3 regions of the Arthrobacter sp. Marseille-P9274 genome follow, and region 1 is predicted to be linked to each of the others. Evidence: riboswitches for the same ligand, from Rfam matches in the RefSeq annotation. Region 1 holds a riboswitch; each other region holds the start of a gene.
What was found. Region 1 has a riboswitch for thiamine pyrophosphate ahead of thiD (bifunctional hydroxymethylpyrimidine kinase/phosphomethylpyrimidine kinase). Riboswitches for the same ligand answer to the same signal wherever they lie in the genome.
Positions count from the first base shown of each region.

Region 2: it holds a riboswitch for thiamine pyrophosphate, as region 1 does, so the genes downstream of both, thiO (glycine oxidase ThiO) here and thiD (bifunctional hydroxymethylpyrimidine kinase/phosphomethylpyrimidine kinase) in region 1, are expected to answer to the same signal.
Region 3: it holds a riboswitch for thiamine pyrophosphate, as region 1 does, so the genes downstream of both, OC550_RS04050 (ECF transporter S component) here and thiD (bifunctional hydroxymethylpyrimidine kinase/phosphomethylpyrimidine kinase) in region 1, are expected to answer to the same signal.

Region 1 is NZ_CAMPOV010000001.1:1,701,422-1,707,040, reverse strand. It holds gene OC550_RS07775 (ribonuclease E/G) at 1-2,721, shown strand, start outside; TPP riboswitch at 2,788-2,884, shown strand; gene thiD (bifunctional hydroxymethylpyrimidine kinase/phosphomethylpyrimidine kinase) at 2,963-4,531, shown strand; gene rplU (50S ribosomal protein L21) at 4,659-4,967, shown strand; gene rpmA (50S ribosomal protein L27) at 5,022-5,285, shown strand; gene obgE (GTPase ObgE) at 5,414-5,619, shown strand, end outside.
Region 2 is NZ_CAMPOV010000001.1:2,172,368-2,177,986, forward strand. It holds gene OC550_RS09885 (4a-hydroxytetrahydrobiopterin dehydratase) at 1-27, opposite strand, end outside; gene OC550_RS09890 (thiazole synthase) at 56-823, opposite strand; gene thiS (sulfur carrier protein ThiS) at 826-1,062, opposite strand; gene thiO (glycine oxidase ThiO) at 1,059-2,216, opposite strand; TPP riboswitch at 2,214-2,347, opposite strand; gene thiE (thiamine phosphate synthase) at 2,432-3,085, shown strand; gene OC550_RS09910 (ferritin-like domain-containing protein) at 3,086-3,784, opposite strand; gene OC550_RS09915 (RNB domain-containing ribonuclease) at 3,837-5,399, shown strand.
Region 3 is NZ_CAMPOV010000001.1:895,038-900,656, forward strand. It holds gene OC550_RS04045 (ABC transporter ATP-binding protein) at 1-1,502, opposite strand, end outside; gene OC550_RS04050 (ECF transporter S component) at 1,502-2,140, opposite strand; TPP riboswitch at 2,186-2,323, opposite strand; gene OC550_RS04055 (DUF4235 domain-containing protein) at 2,432-2,695, shown strand; partial or broken gene mnhG (monovalent cation/H(+) antiporter subunit G) at 3,014-3,361, opposite strand; gene OC550_RS04065 (monovalent cation/H+ antiporter complex subunit F) at 3,351-3,632, opposite strand; gene OC550_RS04070 (Na+/H+ antiporter subunit E) at 3,629-4,192, opposite strand; gene OC550_RS04075 (Na+/H+ antiporter subunit D) at 4,192-5,619, opposite strand, start outside.

The sequences.
Region 1 (5,619 bases):
GCTGGCTCAGCCGTCGAGGCCGCCCCGGCAGCGGCTCCCGCTGGTGAAGCCGCCCCCGCAGCGGGGACCCGTGCCGAAGCGACGGAAACCCCCAAGGACCAGCCCGCCGCCGACCAGCCCGCCGGTGAAACCCCGGCCGGGGAGGAAGCGCCGCTGGATCCGTTCGCTGTGCCCGAGTCGCCGGTGTCGCTGCTGTTCCATGCGCCGGACCTGACCACGGTCCGCCCCGCCCGGCCCGCGGAGGAGCCCGAGCCGGCCGAAGCGGCCGAGGAGGAGGAGGAGGGCGGCCGGCGCCGAAGCCGACGGAACCGGCGCTCGAAGAGCAAGAACCGTACCGACGTCGTCGAAGAGGCCACCGCGGAAGAAACCCCTGCCGCCACGGAAGAGGAAGCCGCCCCCGAAGCGGCTGACGGGGTGACGGCACGCCGCCGTCGCCGTCGCCGCCGCGGCGACCAGGACCTGGAGCTGACGGGCGGCCACGACGATGATCCGCCCAACACGATCACGCGGGTCCGCGCACCCCGGCCGGTCAGCGAAACCGCGCCGAGCAACCGCGTCTCTTCCGTCAAGGGCTCGACCCGGCTCGAGGCCAAGAAGCAGCGGCGCCGGGAGTCCCGGGAGTCGGGCCGCCGCCGCCAGGTCATCACCGAGGCCGAGTTCCTCGCACGCCGGGAGTCCGTGGACCGGCAGATGGTCGTACGCCAGCGCGATGACCGCATCCAGATTGCCGTCCTCGAGGACGGCGTGCTGGCCGAGCACTTCGTCTCGAAGACCCAGCAGGACTCGCTGATCGGCAACGTTTACCTGGGCAAGGTCCAGAACGTCCTGCCGAGCATGGAGGCGGCGTTCGTTGACATCGGACGCGGCCGCAACGCCGTGCTTTACGCCGGCGAGGTCAACTGGGACGCAGCGCAGTTGGACGGCCAGCCCCGCCGTATCGAGAACGCCCTCAAGTCCGGCGACTCAGTGCTGGTGCAGGTCACCAAGGACCCCGTCGGCCACAAGGGAGCCCGGCTGACCAGCCAGGTCTCCCTGCCCGGCAGGTTCCTGGTCTACGTGCCCGGCGGGTCGATGACAGGCATCTCGCGCAAGCTGCCGGATGTCGAGCGCAACCGGCTCAAGAAGATCCTCAAGGAGCACGTGCCCGAGGGCGCCGGCGTCATCGTGCGCACGGCTGCAGAAGGCGCCAGCGAGGAAGAGTTGATGAATGACATCAATCGGCTGCGCGCCCAGTGGGAAGGCATCGACAGCAGGGCCAAGTCGAACAAGACGCTGCCGCCCGAGATGCTCTACGCCGAGCCTGACCTGACCATCAAGGTCGTACGCGACGTGTTCAACGAGGACTTCTCCAAGCTCATCGTCTCCGGCGAGGAAGCCTGGGACACCATCGAGGCCTACGTGACCTACGTGGCCCCGGATCTGGTGGACCGCCTGGAGAAGTGGAGCGCGGACGAGGACATCTTCTCGGCCAACCGGATCGACGAACTGATCCACAAGGCGCTCGAGCGCAAGGTCTTCCTGCCCTCCGGCGGCTCCCTCGTGATCGACCGGACCGAGGCCATGACCGTGGTGGACGTCAACACCGGCAAGTTCACCGGATCGGGCGGCAACCTCGAAGAGACCGTTACCAAGAACAACCTCGAGGCGGCGGAGGAAGTCGTCCGGCAGCTGCGCCTGCGCGATATCGGCGGCATCATCGTCATCGACTTCATCGACATGGTGCTCGAGGCCAACCGCGACCTGGTCCTGCGGCGGCTCGTTGAATGCCTCGGCCGTGACCGGACCAAGCATCAGGTGGCCGAGGTGACGTCCCTGGGCCTGGTCCAGATGACGCGCAAGCGCATGGGCACCGGCCTGCTGGAGGTGTTCGGCGAAAACTGCGAGCACTGCGGCGGCAGGGGCGTTGTGACCCACGACGAACCGATCGAGCACCGCCGGGCGGCAGTCGCCGCGGAGCACCATCAGCACCACGTCCGCGCGGAGAAGCCCCCGCGTCCGGAGCGGCCGTCGCGCAGCGAGAAGCGCCGGAACCGCGGCCAAGGCAGCCAGGGCGCGGGCCAGCCGGCGGAGGCTGTCCACGAGGCGCCGCAGCCGGACGACGCGGAGCGCCAGGCCAAGGCCCAGGCCACCCGGGCCGCGCTGGCGAACATTGCCGCCGCAGCCCAGGCCGCGCATGAGGCCGAGGACCACGCCCATGAGCTGGCCGAGGCGGGCACCGCCCCGTCCGGGCCGGTCCTGAAGATCAACGGCGAGGAAGTGGCGCTGCCGCGGGCCGAGCACAGCCCGGCCGCCGCCAGCGAAAAGCCGGCCCTGACGCTCGAGAACCTGACCGAGGCCTTCGACCGGGTCAGCCCCGAGGTCAAGGCGGAGAAGGCCGCCGCGGCCGAGGCCCGGCCGAGCGCGGCGCCGGAGCCGTCCGCAGACGCCGCCGCACCCGCCGCTGAACCCCTGCAGTCTGCACCTGTGCAGGCGGAACCGGCGACGGCACCGACCGCACCGACGGGTCGGCGCCGGCGCCACCGGGCCGCCGTACGGCCGCAGGGAGCGGCTAACGCCGAACCCGTCCAGCAGCGCCCCGATGAGCCCGCGGTTGCCGCCGGTGTTGCCGGCGCAGCCCGCAGGGTGTCTGTCTCCGCGCCGGAGGCCAAGCCGGCCCAGCCGGAGAAGAAGGCCGCCGAACCGGTGATCCTGGGCGTCGGAGTTCCCGCTTCCGAACTCTGATCGCGGCAGCAACGACGCCGCCGGGTGCCTCCTGCTGAGCACCCGGCGGCGTTTTGCTATGCTGGCGTCAGTGACACGGGGTGCCGGCAACGCCGGCTGAGATGGATACCCGTTGAACCTGAACCAGTTAGGACTGGCGGAGGGATTGTCACACGGCTCCATCGGCGTTGCCTCTTCGTTCCGCTTGTTCCGCCGCGCTGCCGTGCAACGTTCGCTCCGCCTCTGATCGATGGAGCCAGCAGTGGAAACCCGCAGCATCCCCAGGGTATTGAGCATCGCCGGAACCGACCCGACCGGCGGCGCCGGCATCCAGGCAGACCTGAAGAGCATCGCGGCCAACGGCGGGTACGGCATGGCCGCCGTCACGGCGCTGGTCGCCCAGAACACGCGGGGTGTGCGGAGCGTGCACACGCCGCCGCCCTCGTTCCTGGCGGAACAGCTGGCATCGGTCAGCGACGACGTCGAGATCGACGCCGTGAAGATCGGCATGCTCGGCTCGGCGGACATTATTGAGGCGGTCGGTGAGTGGCTCGCGGAAACCGCGCCCGCCGTCGTCGTTATTGATCCGGTGATGGTGGCGACCAGCGGCGACCGGCTGCTGGAACCGGCGGCGGAGGAATCCCTGCGTCTGCTGCTGCGGCACGCCCACCTGGTCACTCCCAACCTTCCGGAACTCGGGGTACTGCTCAACGAGCCGGTGGCGGAAGACTGGGATGCGGCGCTGGCGCAGGGCCGTACGCTCTCGCGCCGCTACGGGACCATCGTGCTGGTGAAGGGCGGACATCTGCCCGGCGGCGACTGCCCCGACGCACTGGTGGACGTGAACGGCCGGCTCGCTGACGACGTCGTCGAATTCCGTTCGGCGCGCGTGGCCACGGCCAACACGCATGGCACCGGCTGCTCCCTCTCCTCGGCGATGGCGACGGTTCAGGCCCGGACGGGGGACTGGACCGAGTCGCTGAAGCAGGTGAAGGAGTGGCTCTTCGGCGCGCTGGTCCGCGCCGACGAGTTGGAAGTCGGCCGCGGCAACGGGCCGATCCACCACTTCCACCACCACACCCCGCTGCCACCAACCGCCTTCAGCGCCGAGTGCTGGGAAGACATCACTGGCCTGCGCAAGGGAATTTTCGCCCTCGACTTCATCCGCCAGCTGGGTGACGGGTCGCTGCCGGAGGCGGACTTCGGCTACTACCTCGCGCAGGACGCGCTCTATCTGTCCGGCTATTCGCGCGCGCTGGCGCTGGCCAGCAGCTTGGCGCCGACGGCGGGGGAGCAGCTGTTCTGGGCGAAGGGCGCCCGCGACTGCATCGAGGTGGAGGCGCAGTTGCACCGGGAGTGGCTTAGCAACCGGGAGGTTTCCGGCAGGCTCGGGCCGGTGACCAAGCAGTACGTCGACCATCTGCTGGCGACGGCCGCCTCCGGTGGCTACGCCGAGCTCGTTGCGGCCGTCATTCCGTGCTACTGGCTGTATGCGCATGTTGGTGAGGTGCTCCACGGCGCATACCGCGCGTCGGGAGCGGCCGGGCACCCGTACGGGGGCTGGCTGGAAACCTACGCAGACCAGGGGTTCGCGGAGGCGACGCGGCAGGCGGTCGGTATCATGGACGATGTTGCCGCCCGTTCGACCGAGGACGTGCGGCGGCGGATGCTTGAGGCATTCCGTGAGTCCTCGCGCTACGAGCTCCGGTTCTTCGACGCACCGCGGCTGTACGCCGGAGGTTCGTCGGCCTGGGCAGGGGCCGGATCGGCGGGACACGCCACGCCCGACCAGCCGGTATTTGCGGGTTGGAGCGGATATAGCGTAACCTAGATCTTCGGTGCAAACGCCTTCGAAGGGATCATCCCGTTGGCGTGACTGCACAGCGCTGGCGCGGAGCTAAGCAAGCCCGCAGAAGAGCGCGTAAAGGTATCAAACGTCGAGAGAAGTGAGTTCCCAAGTGGTGTACGCGATTGTCCGCGCAGGCGGCCGCCAAGAAAAGGTTTCCGTAGGAGACCTCGTGACCCTTGACCGCGTCCCCGGTGGAGCCGGCAGCACCTTCGAGCTGCCTGCACTGCTCCTGGTCGATGGCGACAAGGTCACCTCCGCAGCTGACGAACTGGCCAAGGTCAAGGTCACTGCCGAGATCGTTGAGAATCTTCGCGGCCCGAAGATTGTCATCCAGAAGTTCAAGAACAAGACCGGCTACAAGAAGCGCCAGGGCTACCGTTCCGAACTGACCAAGGTCAAGGTCACCTCCATCGCTTAATTGCGGTCGGCAGGCTTCCAGCAGTTTCCAAAGACACAAAGGTAGGCATAGCAAATGGCACATAAGAAAGGTGCGAGCTCCACTCGCAACGGTCGCGATTCCAACGCTCAGCGTCTGGGCGTGAAGCGCTTCGGTGGCCAGGTGGTCTCCGCTGGTGAGATCATCGTCCGCCAGCGCGGCACCCACTTCCACCCGGGCGCCAACGTTGGACGCGGCGGCGACGACACTCTGTTCGCCCTCGAGGCCGGAGCCGTTGAATTCGGCACCCGCCGCGGACGTCGTGTGGTCAACATCGTTGCTGCTGCAGCCGCCGAGTAGTTTTCGGCTGTAGACAGCTTTCCAGTGAGGCGGGCCGGCTGGTCCGCCTCACTGGTATTTAACCCGACTAGAATCACCCATGGACCGTCCGTGCGCGACAGGTCCGCCGCACGCAAGAGGAGTTGAACGTGGCAACTTTCGTTGACCGGGTTGTACTGCACGTATCCGGTGGAGACGGCGGCCACGGCTGCGTTTCCGTGAGACGCGAAAAGTTCAAGCCACTGGGCGGTCCCGACGGCGGCAACGGCGGTAACGGCGGCGACGTCATCCTCCGGGTCGACCCGCAGACCACCACGCTGCTGTCCTACCACCACGCGCCGCATCGCCATGCCAG
Region 2 (5,619 bases), 470 kb from region 1:
CCGGTCCAGAATGTCGTGCGCGCTCATTGTTCCTCCGGCCGTCAGGCTCTCCAGGCTACAGGTCAGGACGGCCGGCGAAGGCCGAAGAAGCCAGCGCATGCCGGCGCTTGGGGATCCGCCCGGCCGTTGCGGCCAGCCTACCGGCGATCACGGCATGTTTGAAGGCCTCCGCCATCCGCACCGGGTCCTGCGCCCGGGTGACCGCGGTGGCCAGCAGGACGGCGTCGCAGCCGAGCTCCATCGCGAGCGCGGCGTCCGAGGCGGTGCCGATGCCGGCGTCGAGCACCACCGGCACGCCGGCCCGGGACGCGATCAGCTCGATGTTGTGCGGGTTGAGGATGCCCAGCCCGGTGCCGATCGGTGCACCGAGGGGCATCACGGCCACGGCGCCGAGGAGTTCGAGCCGCCGGGCCAGGACCGGGTCGTCGTTGGTGTAGGCGAAGACCTTGAACCCGCGGCCGACCAGCTGTTCCGTCGCCTCCAGCAGTTCCGCCGCGTCGGGCAGCAAGGTTTCCTCGTCGGCGATAACCTCCAGCTTGACCCAGTCCGTCTCCAGCGCCTCGCGTGCCAGCTCCGCCGTCAGCACCGCCTCCCTGGCGGTGAAGCAGCCGGCGGTGTTCGGCAGGATGCGGATGCCTTGCCGCTCCAGCAGGGCGAACAGCGAGGCACCGGTGTCCGGGCTGTAGCGCCGCATCGCCACCGTGGTCAGCTCAGTGCCGGACGCCTGCAGGGCTGTGCCCAGTCCGTCCAGGCTGGGCGCTCCCCCGGTGCCCATGATCAGCCGCGATCCCAGCCGGGCTCCGTCAATAACCAGCTCGTCCATTGCTAGCCTCCCTGCACCGCGGTGATCAGTTCCACGCCGTCGCCATCGGACAGCAGCGTGCCCGCCCAGCTTCCGCGCGGGGCCACTTCGGCGTTCAGCGCCACCGCGACGCCCAGCCGTCCGCCGTCGTCCGGTTTGCCCTCCGCCGTCAGGCGCCGGCCCGTCGTGGCGGCGACCAGTTCCAGCAGGGTCATCCCCTCGGCGACCGGCTGCCGATCCCCGTTGAGAGTGATATTCATCGTTGGCTTCCTTCCATACTTGTGCTGAAGCGGTCCGGCCGGAACTGCAGCAGTTCCGCGGGCACCGGCAGGCCCTCCGCCAGATCGGTGCAGACCTTGGCGGCCGCTGGTGCCAGCAGAACCCCGTGCCGGAAGAAGCCGGTGGCGACCAGCAATCCCGGCACTTCTTCTCCCGCCTCCGCCACCCGCCCCAGCAGCGGCGCATTGTCCGGCGTGCCCGGCCGCGCCCGGCAGGTGGTCTCCTCGAGCTGAAGCTCGGCGACCGCAGGCACCAGCGCCTGGGCGTCGCGCAGCAGCTGGTAGACGCCGCCCGCTGACGGTGCGTCCGAGCCGTCTTCCCGCGAAGTGGCGCCAATAACCACGGTCCCGTCCTCGCGCGGCACTACGTAGACCGGCAGGCCGCGCACGAGCCCGCGCACCGTCAGACGCACGAGCGGCCGCAGCGCCTGGGGAACCCGCAGGCGCAGGATGTCGCCGTAGACCGGCCGCAGCGGCAGACGCAGGGATGCGGGCAGCCCGTCCAGGGCCGCGGCGCCCAGCCCGTTGGCCACCACTGTCTCGTCCGCCGCAACCTGCGTGCCGTCATCGAGGACGACGCCGGTCACCTCCCCGGTGCCCGATCTCGCCAGTGCGGCGGCCCGCCGGCGTACCATGCCGGCCCCGGCCTCGGCGAGCGCGTCCAGCAACGCCGCGGACAGGGTGCGCGGATCGATCTGGTGGTCGTCGGGAGCGAGGAAGGCTCCGGACAGGGCCGGGGACAACGCCGGCTCCAGCCGGCGGGCCTCGCGGCTGGTCAGCCGTTCCACCCGCAGTCCTTGGGCCAGCTGGGCCTGGCGCAGGTCCTCAAGGGCCAGCCGGTCGGCCGCATCGAAGGCCGCTACCAGCGTTCCCGCAGTATGGTGTCCGGTATGGCCCAGCCCCTGCAGGAAGTCCGGGTACAGCCGGGCGGACGCCAGGGTCAACGCGAGCAGCTGCTCCTCCTGGTAGCACAGCTCGCTGACCGGGGCCAGCATCCCGGCGGCGGCGAACGTCGCTCCGGACGCGGGCGCGGGGTCGATCACGGTCACGCGGTGCCCGCGGCGCGAGGCCTCCCAGGCAATGCCGAGTCCGACGATGCCGGCGCCGACCACAGCCAGATGTTTTTGAACAGCCAAAGTCCGTCATTCCTTCCCTACGCCGGTACGAACCGGATCAGGTTCAACGGTCGGTGCCAAGCACCCTCTCAGCCTGTCGGCTCCGGCTCACGAGGCCGGCGCCGCGGGGTCAGGCTCCCGCAGTGTCGCCACCAGTGTACTCATGGCGGGCCGGGCGGCGCGGATGTGACAACCGGCCGATCCGGCGGTGCCGCCGCGAGGTTATGGTTACAGCTATGGATTTGAGCTCAGCCCGGCTGTACCTGTGCACGGATGCCCGTAAGGCGCAGGGCGATTTTGAACAGTTCCTGGACGCCGCCTACGCCGGCGGCGTCGATATTATCCAGCTCCGGGACAAATCGCTCGACGCGGCCGAAGAGCTCGATCTGCTGCACATCCTGGCCGAGGTCGCTGCGCGGCACACGGGCCTGTGGTCGGTCAACGACCGCGCCGACCTCGCTGCCGTCGCCGGCGCACCGGTCTTCCACGCCGGGCAGCGCGACCTTCCGCCGTCCGCGGCGCGGAGCGTCTTGTCGAATGGTGCGGCCGGCGGGGCCGTTATCGGCCGCTCCACCCATACGCCGGCGCAGGTTGGCGCCGCGCTGGAGGACGCCGATGTGGACTATTTCTGCACGGGTCCGGTGTGGGCCACCCCCACGAAACCCGGCCGGACCGCCGTCGGGCTGGAGCTGGTGGCGGAAGCCGCGGCGCAGTCGGCAGCGGTGGACTCCGCCAAGCCATGGTTCGCCATCGGCGGGATCGGGCTGGACAACATCGCGGAGGTGACCGGCGCCGGTGCCCGGAGGGTCGTCGTCGTACGCGCCATTACGGACGCGGACGATCCCGCGGCCGCGGCGGCCAAGCTGAAGGCGGCGCTGCCCCCGCTGTGATCAGGCGGTCAGGCCCAGCGCGTTCATGCGGCGGGAATGGTTCCGTGTCAGTTCCGCGAACAGCTCGGCGATGACCGTCTCCTGCGTTCCGGGTTCATCGAACCCCAGCAGGCCGCCCAGGAAGGAGCGCTCGATTCCGATCCGCTGCGCCTGGGTCAGCGCCTCGCCGACCAGGCGCCGCCCCCACAGGGCCAGCCGCGAGGCCAGCCGCTCGTTGCCCTGGAGAGCCTGCGCGAGCCGGGTGGTCAGCAGGTCCAGCTGCTCCTTGTTTTCCTTGATGCTTGCGACGACCTCACGGGTCTGCGGATCAAGCCGGCTGGCGATCGCGCGGTAGAAGTCGCCGGAAACCGCATCGGCCACGTAGGCCTTCATCAGCGACTCATACCAGTCCCCCGGCCGGGTCCGCTCATGGAAGGCGTCGATCGAGGCCTGGAACGGCAGCATCGCCGTCTGCACGTCGACGCCCATGCGCGCCAGCTCGGCGCTCACCATCTCGAAATGCTCGAATTCGATCACGGCCACCCGGCCGATCGCGGCCCGGTCCCGCAGCGTCGGCGAGAAGCGGGCATCGGAGGAAAACCGCTCGAAGGCCGAGAGCTCTCCGTAGGCCATCACGCCGTACAGATCGATGACGTACTGGCGGTGGACCTCATCCGTGCCGGCCGCGGGCGCGCCGGCCGGCTGCTCTTCGGTGCTCATAGGTTCCAGCGTAGCCTGACCTGCGGCGCCGCCTGAGGATTAGGCTTGGGATGTGCCGTACCCACATCTGGATGCCAAGGTCAACGAGTCGCAGCACCTGCTTGCCCGTGTCCTGAAGGAACTGCGGACCGAGCTGGAACTGCCCGGCCCGTTCCCGCCGCCGGTGCTGGCCGAAGCGGAACGCGCGGTGGCCAACCAGCGGCTGCCTCGCCGCGACCTCACCGCGCTCGAATTCGTCACCGTCGACCCGCCCGGCTCCACGGACCTGGACCAGGCCATGTACCTGGAGCGTGCCGGGGACGGCTACCGGGTCTGGTACGCCATCGCCGATGTCCCCTCCTTCATCGAGCCCGGCGGGGAATTGGACCGCGCAACCCGGGTCCGCGGCCAGACCATTTACGCTCCGGACGGACGTATCCCGCTGCACCCTGACGCCATCGGCGAGGACGCCGGCAGCCTGCTCCCCGGCCGGGACCGCAGCGCCTACGTCTGGGATTTTACCCTCGACGGCGGTGCGAACGTCGTGCAGGTTTCCCTCGACCGTGCGATGGTGCGCAGCCGGGCCAAGCTCACCTACGCGCAGGTCCAGGAGGACATCGATTCCGGAACCGCCCCGGACTATCTGGTGCTGCTGAAAGAGGTCGGCATCAAGCGCCAGGAGTTGGAACTCGCCCGGGGCGGAGCTAGCCTGGAGCTGCCCGAGGAGGAGATCGCCCACGACGGCCGGCACTACTTCGTCCTGGCCCGCCCCGCCCTTCCGGTAGAGGACTGGAACGCGCAGCTGTCCCTCATGACCGGCATGGCGGCGGCCCGGATCATGCTGGCGGGCAAGGTCGGCATCCTGCGCACCATGCCCGCCCCGGACGCCGAGTCCGAGGAGCGGTTCCGCCGCCAGACGATGGCCTTGGGCCATCCCTGGCCGCACGGCATCGCCTACGGCGAATACCTGCGCGGGCTGGACACCTCGGAACCGAAGCAGCTGGCGATCATGAACGCGGCAGGCTCCCTGTTCCGCGGCGCCGGCTACACCCCGTTCGACGGAGAGCCGCCGGCCGAGGACATCCAGGCGGCGATCGCCGCCCCCTACGCCCACACCACGGCGCCGCTGCGCCGCCTGGTGGACCGCTTCGTCCTGCTGACCTGCGAGGCGCTGGTGTCCGGGCTGCAGGTCCCGGAGTGGGTGCGGCAGGCGCTGCCTAGGCTCCCGGAACTCATGGCGGCATCGGACCAGCTTGCTTCGCGGCTGGACCGGGCCTCCCTGGACGCGGTGGAAGCGGCGCTGCTCAGCCACCGCGTTGGCGAGGAGTTCGATGCGGTGGTCATCAGTGCGCGGCAGAACAATCGGCATGGCAACGGCTCCAACGGGAACGGCAACGGCGGCGGCGCCGATAGCGCTGGCAGCGGAAACGGCAGTAGCAACGGGAACGGCTCGAACTGGAACGGAAACGGCAGGCGCGAGGCGGTGCCGCGCGGCACCATCCAGCTCAGCGATCCGGCCGTGACGGCCCGCTGCGAGGGCGAGCTGGAGCCGGGCACCTCCGTCCGGGTCCGGCTTATCGAGGCGGACATCGCCAAACGCTCGGTGCTCTTCGAACGGGTGGCCGACCGCTCCTGAACCGTGGGCGGCTCCCGAACGGCCCCCGACCTGCCGGTGCTGCGGCGCGTCCGCCGGCGATTTGCGCGTGCCCGGTAGACTGGGAAGCGTAGAACTGGATGCCCGGTCGTTGAATGTTCGAAGACTTTATAAGTTTCAACTCAACAGATCCCGCCCCTACGCGATTTTTGTTCGCCGGACCGGCCATGGATGGCCTCGGTCCGGTACGCAGTTGTTAGCC
Region 3 (5,619 bases), 810 kb from region 1:
TCCGAGCCGCCGAGGACGGCGGTGAATTCCTCGTCGTGCGTCACCGAAACGACGGCCGTGCCGGCGTCGAGGAGCTCGGTCAGGAAGGACGCGAGCTCGGCCCAGGTCCGGGCGTCCTGCCCGAAGGTCGGCTCGTCCAGCACCAGCACCTGGGGGCGGGCCGCCAGCACGGTGGCCACGGAGAGCCGGCGCTTCTCGCCGCCGGAGAGTGTATAGGGGTTGGCCTCGGTGAGGTGGTCCAGGCGCAGCCGCGCGAGCAACTCGTCCACGGCCTCGGCGCCCCGGCCCAGGTGCCGCGGGCCGACCATCAGTTCATCCAGCACCGTGCCGGTGACGAACTGGTGCTCGGGTTCCTGGAAGACCGTGCCGATCCGCGCGATGAGCTGCTTCGCCTTCCATTTGAAGGGGTCCGTCCCGGCACCTGCGGCGAGGCCGACGGCGGCGCCCACCTTGCCGTAAGCCGGTGCCAGCAGTCCACCGAGGGTGAGCGCAAAGGTCGATTTCCCCGCGCCGTTGGGGCCGGTGACCGTCAGTGCCCGGCCGGCGGACACCTCGGCGTCGATCCCCGACTGGACCGGCGCCCTGCCGCGGCCGCGGCGGCGGGCGGGTTCCCGGGAGACGGCCAGGCGCTCGGCCGCCAGCAGGAGTTCGCCGCTGCCGGAATTGGCCCGGGGCCGGGTCGCAGGGACCAGCCCGGGAACCCACACCCCCGCCGCCGCCAGCATCCGGCCGGCCTGGTCGAGCACCTCGCCGGGCCGCCAGTCCAACAGCACGGCGGACTGCTGGGCTCCCGACGCGGAGAGGCCCGGCTGCAGCACGACGATCCGGTCGACAAGGTCCTTCCAGACGGCGACCCGGTGCTCGACGACGATCATCGTGGCTCCGGTCTTGTCCAGGCTGCGGCCGACGGCGTCGCGCACCTCCAGCACCCCGGCCGGGTCCAGGTTGGCCGTGGGCTCGTCGAGCAGGACCAGACCCGGACGCATGGCCAGGATCCCGGCCAGCGCGAGCCGCTGTTTCTGCCCGCCGGAGAGGGCGGACGTGGGGTGGTCCAGGGCCAGGCCGCCGAGTCCGACGTCGTCCAGCGCCTCGCCGACGCGCCGCCAGATTTCGTCCCGCGGCACGGCCAGGTTCTCGGCGCCGAAGGCGACGTCGTCGCCCAGGCGCGACAGCACCACCTGGGTCTCGGGGTCCTGCTGCATCAGGCCGGCACGCCCGCGCTGCCCGCGCGGCGGCGTCCCGTCGATCAGCAGTGTGCCCGCCTCGTCGGCCCCGTCGTCGTCGTCGCCCAGGACCCCGGCCAGGGCGTGCAGGAGCGTGGATTTTCCGGCCCCCGAGGCGCCCAGCAGCAGCACCCGTTCGCCCGGCCGGATGTCCAGGTCCAGTCCGTGGACGGCCGGCGCGGTCCGGCCGGCATGGCGCCAGCCCCAGCCCCGCGCGGAAACCGAGGCCGGCCGCGTTGCCGCGGTGGTTCCCGCCGCGTCTGCTACCGAGGCAGCCATCAGGAAAAGACGGGCTCGGTCGCCGCCTTGCGGGACGCGAAGGAGCTGAGCGCCCCGGTCCTGGCCAGGCCGCGGGTGGCCACCCAGGACAGGGCCCCGGCAATGACCGCCCCGGAGATCGCCGTGCAGACGATGTAGAACAGCTTGTCCCCCGCCTCGTACGCGATGTTCCAGCCCCACGGCGCGAAGGAATCATTCAGTCCGCAGAACAGCCCCGCCCCGGCCCCGGCGAGCAGCGCGACCGGCAGGTTGAACTTCCGGTACAGGAATGCCGCGAAGACCAGCTCGGCGCCCAGGCCCTGCAGTATGCCGGAGAGCAGCACCGTGGTGCCGTACTGCGAGCCCATGATCAGTTCGCCCGTAGCGGCGACGGTCTCGCAGAACAGCGCGGCGCCCGGCTTGCGAATGATCAGCATCCCGAGCACGGCCGGGATCATCCAGCCGCCGGCGTATAGCCCGGTCAGCGGCGGATACAGGGCGTTCACCGGCGCGGAAACGACGTTGGCGCCCTGGGACCAGGCCCAGAAAATGACGCCGCCGGCCACGGCGATCAGTGCCGCGACCACGATGTCGACGACGCGCCAACTGTAGTTGGGTTTGCGGGCCGCCGCCGGCGCGGAATGTTCAAAGGTGCTCATGGAATCCTCCTGAGGTCCAGGAGGGGAGGGCAGCCCGATACGGGCAGCCCTGAGAACTCGACTCCCTTCGCCGGTACTAACCGGAGCAGGTTCGAGGGTCTGCGGTTGGCCGCACTCTCAGCGTCCCGCCCGGTGCACGGCTGCTGCCGCCTTCCCGGATCGGACGCTCCCCTGTCGTCATGTGCTGTTATCAGCGCCTTCAAGTCTACACTCCGGCCCGCCCTAAGCTCCCATCGGCGCCGAGCGGTTAGGCTGGGCGTAAATGACGATTACCTACTCAAGGGAGCGGCAATGCATTTGATCTTGAAGCTGATGGGCACCGGCGTCAGCATCGCGGCCGGTTTGGCCGGAGCGAAGCTGATCGACATCCTCTGGAAGCTGGTCACGGGGAAGGATTCCCCGAAGCAGGACACCGAGGCGATGGAGAACACCCTCCGCGCCACTCTGGTGTTCGCGGTGATCTCCGGCGCCGTCAGCGCCATGATCCGCGTGCTCTCCCAGCGCGGGACGCAGCAGGCCATCAACCGCTTCACGAAGACGCGGGACCTGGTCTAGGGGTAAATAACGACGACGGAGGCCAGGCGCGCTCCTGGCCTCCGTCGTCGTTATCCGGCGGCCCGCAGCTCCGGCAACTCCGGCAGCACCGCCGGTTCCCGGCGCAGGTCCGGCAGCACCTCAGCGTCCCGGCGCTGGTCCGGCAGCACCTCAGCGTCCCGGCGCTGGTCCGGCAGCGCCGTCGGCGTCCCGGCGCAGGTCCGCCCGCGCCGCCGACTCCGCCGCCAGCTCGGCTTCCGCGGCCGCGGTGTCGAACTCCTCCGCCTCGTCCGCATTGGCACTCCCGGGCTCCTCGGGAACGGGCAGGTTTTCTTCTTCCGCCGCCTTGCGGACCACTTCGTCCAGTTCGTCGATGCTCAGCGTGTCCCTGCGCAGGTGCTTAGTCCGGTAACCCGCGCGGCCGACCATGTGGGCCGAGACCGGGACGGTGAGCAGCTGGAACAGCCACGCGAGGATCAGCACCGGAACCGCGGCCCAGCTGCGCAGCTGCAGGGCCAGCCCCATGAGGAGCAGGAACAGGCCGAAGACCTGCGGCTTGGTAGCGGCATGCATGCGCGAGAGCAGGTCCGGAAAGCGCAGCATGCCGATGGCCGCGGCCAGGGACATCAGCGAGCCGACGACCAGGCACGCCGCGGCGAGGATTTCGAGGACAGCGTCAGTGTTCATGGGGCCGCCTGTCGATCACGTAGCGGGCCACGGCGACGGAGCCGATGAAGCCGACCAGCGAAATGATGACCACGAGGGTCATGTTGTCCTGGTGCTTCCGGACCGCCATGTCGGCGATGATGCCGGCACAGACGATCGCGAGCAGGACGTCGATCCCCATCACCCGGTCCAGGATCGAGGGGCCCTTCACGATGCGGAAGATCGCCACCGCGGCCGCGATCGTCAGGATCGCGCCGACGATGACCAGCACAACGTCCATGATGCCGGTCATCGTGCGCCTCCCCGCTGCCCCTGCAGTTTTCCGTCCCTGACGATGGCCAGTTCCTCCTTGCTGCCGATGCTCTTGATCAGCCCTTCCTCGATCCGCAGCACCTGGTCCCGGAACCGCTCGGCCCCCTCCGGGGATTCGATGTCCAGGCAGTGCAGGTAGAGCGTGGAGGTGGATCGGTCCACGTCCACCACGAGGCTCCCGGGGATGAGCGAGATGGTGTGTCCAGTGGCGGTCACGATCAGGTCGGAGCGGCTGCGCAGCCGGACCGCCAGCACCGCGTTCCTGGTCCGCGGCCCCTTGGTCAGGGCCACCCACAGGACCTGGAAACTGGCTACCGCCACGTTGCCGATGAACTGCACCACGAAGACCAGGCCGGCGAGGACATTGAGTCTGCCGCCCAGCTCCACCGGCGGCAGGTAGAAGACATTGACGACGACGAGCGCGATGGCCAGGCCGAAGATGAGGTTGCCCGCGCTGTAGTCCTGCCACAGGGCACCCCACAGGACGACCAGCCAGACGAGCAGCGGGATTTCGGTCAGCAGCGGGATCCGGGTGCGCATCACGGCTGCGCTCCTTCCGCCGCGCCGGCCCCGAGCACCGCTTCGATATAGGGCACGCGTTCCAGCAGGCCCAGGCCCGCCTGTTCGCTGAGCTGGAAGAGCGGGCCGGCGAACACCGTCAGCGCGACGCCGAGGACGACGAGGCCGATCGTGGCGCCAACCATGCTCTTGGGCAGCACGTTGCTGGTCGGCTGCGGCGCCTTTCCGGCCGCAACCTGCAGGGCGGCGGCGGGAGCCTTCGCCGGCACGAGGTGCTCCCCGCGGGGCGCACGGTCAGGGACGGCGGCCAGCAGGACCGGGTCCGGATGCTCCGCGTCCGCCGGAGTGCGCCAGAAGGCACGGTTCCAGACCCGCGCCATGGCCAGCAGGGTCAGCAGCGAGGTCAGCACGCCGCCGACCACCAACAGGTAGGCCAGCGGCGTACCCAGGTCGACGCCGGCCTGGAGCAGGCCCAGCTTGCCAAGGAAGCCGGAGAACGGCGGGATCCCGGCCAGGTTCATCGCGGGCACGAAGAACAGGATCGCCAGCAGCGGCGACAGCCGGGCCAGTCCGCCCAACCGGTCCATGTTGGAGGTCCCGCCGCGCCGCTCGATCAAACCGGTGACCAGGAAAAGACTTGTCTGGACGGTGATGTGGTGGGCCACGTAATAGACCGTGGAGGCCAGCCCGAGCGCCGACCCCAGCGCCAGCCCGAAGACCATGTAGCCAATGTGGCTAACGAGCGTGAAGGACAGCATTCGCTTGATGTCGATCTGCGCTAGCGCGCCGAGGATGCCGACCACCATGGTCAGCAGCGCGACAATCATCAGGAAGTTGTTGATCCGGTCCCCCGGGAACAGCAGCGTCTCGGTGCGGATCAGGGCGTACACGCCAACCTTGGTGAGCAGGCCGGCGAACACCGCCGTGACCGGCGCCGGCGCCGTCGGATAGGAGTCGGGGAGCCAGAAGGACAGCGGGAACACCGCGGCCTTGATGCCGAACGCGACCACCAGCATCAAATGCAGGATCATCTGCGTCGAGCTGTCCAGTTCGCCCAGCTTCACAGCGAGGTCCGCCATGTTCACCGTGCCGGTGGCGGCGTAGATCATACCGATGGACAGCAGGAACAGCATCGAGGAGATGACGCTGACCACCACGTACGTCACGCCCGCACGGACCCGCGGCCCGGTGCCGCCCATGGTCATCAGCACGTAGCTGGCCGTCAGCAGGATCTCGAAGCCCACGTAGAGGTTGAACAGGTCGCCGGTCAGGAAGGCGTTCGAAACGCCCGCCACCAGGATCAGGAACGTCGGGTGGAAGATCGAGACCGGCCCGTCCTCGTCCCCGTCGGCCATGCCCTGACCGGCCGCGTACACCAGCACGGACAGGCTCACGCAGGTGGAAATCACCAGCATCAGCGAGGACAGTTCGTCCACCACCATGTTGAT